DNA from 2 places in the Pseudomonas sp. DNDY-54 genome. Region 1 is predicted to be linked to the other one. Evidence: predicted binding sites of a transcription regulator. Region 1 holds the regulator's gene; the other holds the start of a gene.
What was found. Region 1 encodes FliA, which starts transcription of late flagellar genes. Its sites were predicted from a motif close to CTAAAGTTTNNNNNNNNNNNGCCGNTAA; they were not measured.

Region 1 (4,063 bases):
ACCGCTGTGCTTGATTACCCGATGGAGCCAGCAGCCCCGAAGCAGCCGAATGCGGCGCTCGAAGCCGAGCTGCGCAAGACTCAGGCACGCATCGCCAGTGCTCACGCCGAGCTGCAAGCGCCGTCGCGCCATCCGGCCGGACAGGACCGTCAACTGCATGCCGAGAAACCTGCCGCGCCCGCACAGTCGAAGCCGGTTGCCGCTCCTGCCGCGTCGGATTCCCGAGCAATGGAGGCCATGCAATCGGAGCTCCAGGGGTTGCGCGAGCTGATCGAGGTGCAACTCGGATCGCTTGCCTGGGGACACGAGCAGAGCCGCCGTCCGCAGCAAGCCAGCCTCTGGCGTCGTCTGCAGCGCATCGGCCTGCCGGCAGACCTGTCTCGCGCCCTGCTTGAAAAAGTATCGGCCGTGACCGAGCCGCGCCAGGCGTGGCGTATGGTACTGGCGCACCTGGCGCAATCGATCAAGGTTACCAAGACCGAGCCGCTGGAAGAGGGTGGGATCATCGCGTTGGTTGGCCCTGCCGGTGCCGGCAAAACCACTACACTCGCCAAGCTCGCGGCCCGTTATGTGCTCAAGCACGGCCCTCAGAGCATCGCCCTGGCAAGCATGGACAACTATCGTATCGGCGCACAGGAGCAGCTGAATACACTGGGCCGCATCCTCAACGTGCCGGTCATCCAGATCGACCCAAGCCAGCCGCTGAGCAAAAGTCTCGCCCCTCTGGCCCGCAAGCGTCTGATTCTTATCGACACGGCTGGCCTGCCTGCCGGTGACCCGATGATGCGTGCGCAGCTCGAGGCGCTGGCCGATCGCGGTATCAAGTCGAAGAATTACCTGGTCTTGCCGGCGACCAGCCAGAGCCAGGTGCTCAAGGCGACCTGGCATCATTACCGCGGTTGCGGGCTGGCTGGCTGCATTCTGACTAAACTGGATGAGGCCGGGAGCCTGGGTGATGTGCTGGGTCTTACCATCAGCCAGCATCTGCCCATCGCCTACCTCGCCGACGGGCCGCGCATCCCTGAAGATCTGCATCTGCCGCGCAGCCATCAACTGGTGAGCCGAGCGGTGAGCTTGCAGACCCAGGAAGATCCCAGCGAGGAAACCATGGCTGATATGTTCTCGGGTCTGTACAACGCATCTTCACGGAGGGTCGGATGAACGCTTTGCTCCGTGACGCACACCAAGTAGACGCGTTCTGGCTGAACGCATCGATGGCCCTAGGGCTCCAGAAAGAGATAGGCGTTTGAACATGGGTATTCATCCCGTACAGGTTATTGCGGTGACTGGCGGCAAAGGTGGCGTCGGCAAGACCAACGTGTCGGTCAATCTGTCGCTGGCCCTGGCTGAGCTCGGTCGCCGGGTGGTGCTGCTTGATGCCGACCTTGGTTTGGCCAACGTGGACGTGCTGCTGGGGTTGACCACCAAGCGCACGCTGGCTGATGTCATCGCCGGGGAATGCGATTTGCGTGACGTGATGATTCAGGGACCGGGCGGTATTCGCGTCGTGCCCGCGGCATCCGGTACGCAGAGCATGGTGCAGCTCTCTTCGCTGCAGCATTCGGGGCTGATTCAGGCCTTCAGCGACATCGGCAACGACATCGATGTGCTGATCATCGACACGGCCGCCGGTATTGGCGACGGCGTAGTGAGCTTCGTGCGCGCGGCGCAGGAAGTCCTGCTGGTGGTGACTGACGAGCCCACCTCAATCACCGATGCTTACGCATTGATCAAGTTGCTCAACCGCGACTATGGCATCAGCCGTTTTCGGGTCCTGGCAAACATGGCACACGCGCCGCAGGAAGGCCGCAACCTGTTCGCCAAGCTGACCAAAGTCACCGAGCGATTTCTCGACGTGGCGTTGCAATATGTCGGCGCGATTCCTTACGACGAAGCGGTGCGCAAGGCGGTACAGAAGCAGCGCGCCGTGTACGAAGCCTATCCGCGAGCCAAGTGCTCATTGGCATTCAAGGCCATCGCGCAGAAGGTGGACAGCTGGCCGCTGCCCGCATCGCCACGTGGTCATTTGGAATTCTTTGTGGAGCGCCTCGTCAGGCCCGCCGCAGAGCCTCACGAATAACAAGCGGCTGGGTTCAGTATGTATTACAGCAAAGCTCACGCTAAAGACTCGCAATATCAGCTCATCGACCAATACGCGCCGTTAGTCAAACGCATCGCCTATCACCTCCTGGCGCGTTTGCCGGCGAGCGTGCAGGTCGATGATCTGATGCAGGCCGGGATGATCGGCTTGCTGGAAGCGTCAAAAAAATACGACGCAGGCAAGGGCGCCAGTTTCGAGACCTATGCCGGTATCCGCATCCGCGGCGCGATGCTTGACGAGGTGCGCAAGGGCGATTGGGCGCCGCGTTCGGTGCATCGCAATTCGCGGATGGTCAGTGAGGCGATTCGGGCAATTGAAGCCAGAACCGGTCGCGACGCTAAAGATCAGGACGTTGCGGCCGAACTTAAATTGAGTCTCGATGAGTACTACGGCATTCTGGGCGACACCTTGGGTAGCCGTTTGTTCAGTTTTGATGATCTGCTTCAGGAAGGTGAGCACGGCGAGTTCGAGGAAGATGCGGCAAGCACTCATCCGGAGCCGTTTCGCGATCTCGAAGATGAGCGATTCCAACAGGCGCTGGCCGAGGCCATTGGCAACTTGCCTGAGCGTGAAAAGCTGGTGCTTTCGCTGTATTACGACGAAGAGTTGAATTTGAAGGAAATAGGCCAGGTGCTAGGTGTGAGCGAATCGCGGGTGAGTCAGCTGCACAGTCAGTGCGCGGCACGTCTGCGGGCTCGCCTGGGTGAATGGCGCGCTCGTTAACGGCAGGTCGGCAATAAAGTATTAGACCGCTTACGCGCTTCATTCGTGAAGCCCGCAACAGACCGTGAGCAGGTTCTGAGATTCGTGATTTACGGAGGTGTACTTGGACAAGAACATGAAAATCCTCATCGTCGACGACTTTTCGACCATGAGACGGATCATCAAGAACCTTTTGCGTGATCTGGGATTTACCAACACCGCCGAAGCGGATGATGGCACCACTGCCTTGCCGATGTTGAAAAGCGGTAGCTTCGATTTCCTCGTTACAGACTGGAACATGCCTGGCATGAGCGGTATCGACTTGCTGCGCGCCGTGCGTGCCGACGAACGTCTGAAGCACCTGCCTGTGTTGATGGTGACCGCCGAAGCAAAGCGCGATCAGATCATCGAGGCCGCGCAGGCCGGGGTAAACGGTTACGTCGTCAAGCCATTCACGGCTCAAGTGCTCAAAGAGAAGATTGAAAAGATCTTCGAGCGCGTCAACGGCTGAAGCAGTAACGCCGCGAGGGCACTATGACGCAAGCAGACCAAAGCCTGGCAGAGTTCGAAGCAACTCTGAAGGCTCATGCACCCCAATTAATTGAAAGTCTGCAACAGGGCCGCTTCGACGAAGCCACGCAGATGTTCAACGAGCTCAATCAGGCGCGTAATCACGGGCTCTATCTCGAAGTTGGCAAGCTCACCCGCGAATTGCACAACGCCATCGTCAAGCTTGAAATGGATACCTGCGCGACAGGTGGTGATCCATCGCCAATTACCGATGCGACCGATCGCCTTTCCTACGTCGTGGAGATGACCGAAAAAGCGGCCAACCGCACCATGGATCTGGTGGAAGAATCAGCGCCGTTGGTGAACTACGTCAGCTACGAAGCGCAGAGCTTGACCGCCGATTGGCAGCGCTTCATGCGCCGCGAAATGAACGCTGAGCAGTTCCGTGAGTTGGTCAAGCGAATCGATCAGTTTCTTCAGCGCAGCATGAACGATGGCAGCCAGCTCTCTCAGAATCTAAGCGAGATCATGCTGGCTCAGGATTTTCAGGACCTGACCGGACAAGTCATCAAACGCGTCACGCGCCTGATCACCGAACTCGAAAGCAACCTGCTCAATCTTGTTCTGATGGCGGGGCAAGTTGATCGCGTCGCCGGCATTCAGCATGACCGCGACGCCATGCGCGCCGAGCAGGAAAAGAAAAAACAAGAAAAAGAGCCTTCCCATGGTGAAGGTCCGCAGATGCATGCC
Region 2 (4,063 bases), 380 kb from region 1:
TGTTTCAGCCATCATGGTTGGCAAAGGCAGTTGGGTCGCCCGCAGGTTTGGGGCTGAAGCCCACCCTACGTCGTGAAGGATGATTGAGCACGATAACCGCGGTAAGCCACTGATGAGACAAAAAAAGGCCAGTCGCGCGACTGGCCTTTTTCTGAAGAGCGCGAAACGCGTTGCTGATTTAGTCGTCGAACTCTTCCCAGCCGCCCATTTCCTTCCAGCGATTGACGATGCCGCAGAACAGTTCGGCAGTCTTTTCGGTGTCGTAGCGCGCCGAGTGGGCTTCGCGGCCATCGAAGTCGATACCGGCCGCCTGGCAGGCCTTGGCCAGGACGGTCTGGCCGTAGGCGAGGCCAGCTAGGGTGGCAGTGTCAAAACTGGAAAAGGGGTGGAAAGGGTTGCGTTTGATGTCGCAGCGGGCAATGGCCGCGTTGAGGAAACCCAAGTCGAAGCTGCTGTTGTGACCCACCAGAATCGCTCGCTTGCAACCAGCTGACTTCACCGCTTTGCGCACGCTGCGAATGATTTCGTTGAGTGCCTGAGCCTCGGGAACCGCCATGCGTAGGGGATGATCCAGCTTGATGCCCGTGAACTCCAGCGCTGCTGCCTCGATATTGGCGCCGGCGAAGGGCTCAACCCGAAAGAATAAGGTTTCCTGGGGATAGAGCAGGCCCTGCTCATCCATGCCGATGGTCACAGCAGCAATTTCAAGCAATGCGTCCGTTGCGCAGTTGAACCCGCCACATTCAACGTCCACTACGACGGGTAAAAAGCCTCGAAAGCGCTTGGCCATGGGGGAGCGCGGCTTACCTGGTGCGCTGCCTTCTAGTTCGTCGTCGAACTGATCATCGCTCATGCGTGTGTCTCCATCCGCCACTGCAAGGTTTCGCCAGCGCGCAACGGCACGACATTATGTTCGCCGAATGGAAGGTTTGCTGGAACGCTCCAGGGTTCACGTACGAGTGTGATCTGGTCAGTGTTGCGAGGCATGCCATAGAAGTCGGCGCCGAAGTGGCTGGCGAACGCTTCCAGGCGATCCAGGGCATTGCGCTGTTCGAACGCCTCGGCATAGAGCTCAATCGCCGCATAGGCGGTGTAGCAACCGGCACAACCGCAGGCGTTCTCCTTGGCGTGCTGAGCATGAGGGGCCGAGTCGGTGCCGAGGAAGAACTTCGGATTGCCGCTGGTGGCGGCGTCGAGCAGCGACTCCTGATGGACGTTGCGCTTGAGGATCGGCAAGCAGAAAAAATGCGGGCGAATGCCGCCAACCAGCATATGGTTGCGGTTGTAGAGCAGGTGATGCGCGGTAATGGTGGCGCCCACGTTACTGCTGGCACCTTCGACGAACTGGACGGCATCACGGGTGGTGATGTGCTCGAACACGACCTTGAGGCTGGGGAAGCGCTCGGTGACCCGGCTCAGCTGCTCGTCGATGAAATACTTTTCGCGGTCGAAGATGTCGATCTCTGCGCGTGTCACCTCGCCGTGCACCAGCAGCGGCAGGCCGACTTCAGCCATGGTCTCCAACACCGGAAAGATATTATCGATGCGGGTCACGCCAGAAGCAGAGTTCGTGGTTGCGCCGGCCGGGTACAGCTTGGCCGCATGAACGTAACCGCTGGCTTTTGCTGCGCGTATTTCGTCAGGCTGCGTGCCGTCGGTGAGATACAGCACCATCAGCGGCTCGAAATCGTTTCCAGAGGGGCGAGCAGCGAGAATCCGCTGACGGTAAGCGTCCGCTTCGCTCGCGTTGCGGACCGGAGGGACCAGGTTCGGCATGATGATCGCGCGCGCGAACTGGCGTGCGGCGTCCGCCACGGTGTGAGGCAACGCTGCGCCATCGCGCAGGTGGATGTGCCAATCGTCGGGGCGCAGTAGTGTCAGTCGGTCGGACATGCAGGTTTCCAGGCGGGTAAAACGTGCGGGAATGCTACCGGAAACGCGTGAAAAAATCGCCGCGGGCGGGATCCTCAGGCGAAACGAGACCATGCGACCAGTCTGGAAAGCCTCGGTAAGTTCAAGTTTTAGCGGTCAGCACCGATACCCGTTGAAATGCCTTCATCCTGGAGCCTTCCGTGCGCTTGCGCCTTCTTGTTCTCGCCTGCCTGCTGGCATCGCCGGCCAATGCACTGACCTTTCAGACACGTCTGGAGCGGGCACAGTGGCAGGTGGAGGGCGACCAGTTCGAATGCCGACTGACGCAGCCGGTGGCCGGCTTCGGTGCCGGGGAGTTTGTGCGGCGCGCAGGCGAGCAAGCGACGTTTCGCTTGCAGTCACCCGACCGCTGGCTAGGGGCCGGGTCGGCGACCTTGCTCGCGGCGGCTGCGCCGTGGCAGCCAGAGCGCAGCGATATCAATCTGGGGCTGGTCACGGTAGCCGGCGGCAAGGATATTCCATTCAACAGCTCCCAGCTGCAGGCCGGCCGGCTCCTCACTGGTCTGCTTGAGGGGCGTAGTCCGGTGATCCGTCACCGTACGCAGCACGGGGGCGACGCGCTGGAAGTGCGGTTGCTGCCTGCGCGTTTCGGTAAAGCCTACGAAGAGTTTCGTACCTGTACGGCCAAGCTGTTGCCGGTGAATTTTGACCAGATCCGCCAGTCGCAGGTCGGGTTTCCGGCCGGCGATGTGGTGCTGGATGCTTTGGCTCAAGCCAAGCTCGACATCATTCTTCAATTCCTCAAGGCTGACCCGAGTGTCAATCGGATACAGCTTGATGGACACTCCGACAACAGCGGCAATCGGTTGACCAACCGCGACCTGTCCCGTCGGCGTGCGTTAGCGGTCGAGGAGTATCTCGTTGCCAACGGTGTCCCGAAGGAGCAGATCACGTTGCGCTTTCACGGAGAGCGCTATCCACTGGTGTCTAACAACAGTGAGGCCAATCGCGCCAAGAACCGACGAGTGGCCCTGCGTTTGGAGCGGGGCCCTTTGACCACCGCGGCCGCCGTGGAGAAGGGCGCTCCGTCGTCCTGACGCCGCGCGACGCTCACGCCCCTGTAAAACATACGTCGCGACCAGTAGAATCTCCGCTTTCCTTCAATCCCGGGAGTGGATGGCAATGGCCGACGTAAAGAAGGTAGTCCTGGCGTATTCCGGTGGCCTGGACACCTCGGTGATCCTCAAGTGGCTGCAAGACACCTATAACTGTGAAGTGGTGACCTTCACCGCTGACCTCGGTCAGGGCGAGGAAGTCGAGCCAGCCCGTGCCAAGGCCAAGGCCATGGGTGTCGAGGAGATCTACATCGATGACCTGCGCGAAGAGTTCGTCCGCGATTTCGTCTTCCCGATGTTCCGCGCCAACACCGTGTATGAAGGCGAATACCTGCTGGGTACTTCCATTGCCCGTCCGCTGATCGCCAAGCGGCTCATCGAGATCGCCAACGAGACCGGCGCCGATGCCATCTCTCACGGCGCCACCGGCAAGGGCAACGATCAGGTTCGTTTCGAGCTCGGTGCCTACGCACTGAAGCCGGGCGTCAAGGTAATCGCGCCCTGGCGTGAGTGGGACCTGCTTTCGCGTGAGAAGCTGATGGACTACGCCGAGAAGCATGCCATCCCGATCGAGCGCCACGGCAAGAAGAAGTCGCCTTACTCCATGGATGCCAACTTGCTGCACATCTCCTATGAGGGCGGTGTGTTGGAAGATACCTGGACCGAGCACGAAGAAGACATGTGGCGCTGGACCAAGTCGCCCGAAGCTGCGCCGGACGCCCCCACCTATATCGAACTGACCTATCGCAAAGGCGACATCGTTGCGATCGATGGCAAGGATATGAGCCCGGCCCAAGTGCTGGCGTATCTGAACAAGGTCGGCGGCGAGAACGGCATCGGTCGTCTGGATATCGTCGAGAACCGCTATGTCGGAATGAAGTCCCGTGGCTGCTACGAGACTCCCGGTGGCACCATCATGCTCAAGGGGCATCGGGCCATTGAGTCGATCACGCTGGACCGTGAAGTCGCCCACCTGAAAGATGAGCTGATGCCCAAGTACGCCAGCCTGATCTACAACGGTTACTGGTGGAGCCCAGAGCGCAGCATGCTGCAGCAGATGATCGACGCCTCGCAGG

Region 2: the regulator FliA is predicted to act here: its motif matches at 2,014-2,041, upstream of K4O48_RS15000 (flagellar protein MotY).

Annotation. Positions count from the first base shown of each region.
Region 1 covers NZ_CP082271.1:2,857,910-2,861,972, reverse strand. The annotation lists gene flhF (flagellar biosynthesis protein FlhF) at 1-1,161, shown strand, start outside; gene fleN (flagellar synthesis regulator FleN) at 1,253-2,080, shown strand; gene fliA (RNA polymerase sigma factor FliA) at 2,099-2,824, shown strand; gene K4O48_RS13180 (chemotaxis response regulator CheY) at 2,940-3,314, shown strand; gene K4O48_RS13175 (protein phosphatase CheZ) at 3,338-4,063, shown strand, end outside.
Region 2 covers NZ_CP082271.1:3,236,535-3,240,597, reverse strand. The annotation lists gene rnt (ribonuclease T) at 179-853, opposite strand; gene pyrC (dihydroorotase) at 850-1,893, opposite strand; gene K4O48_RS15000 (flagellar protein MotY) at 2,073-2,969, shown strand; gene K4O48_RS14995 (argininosuccinate synthase) at 3,055-4,063, shown strand, end outside.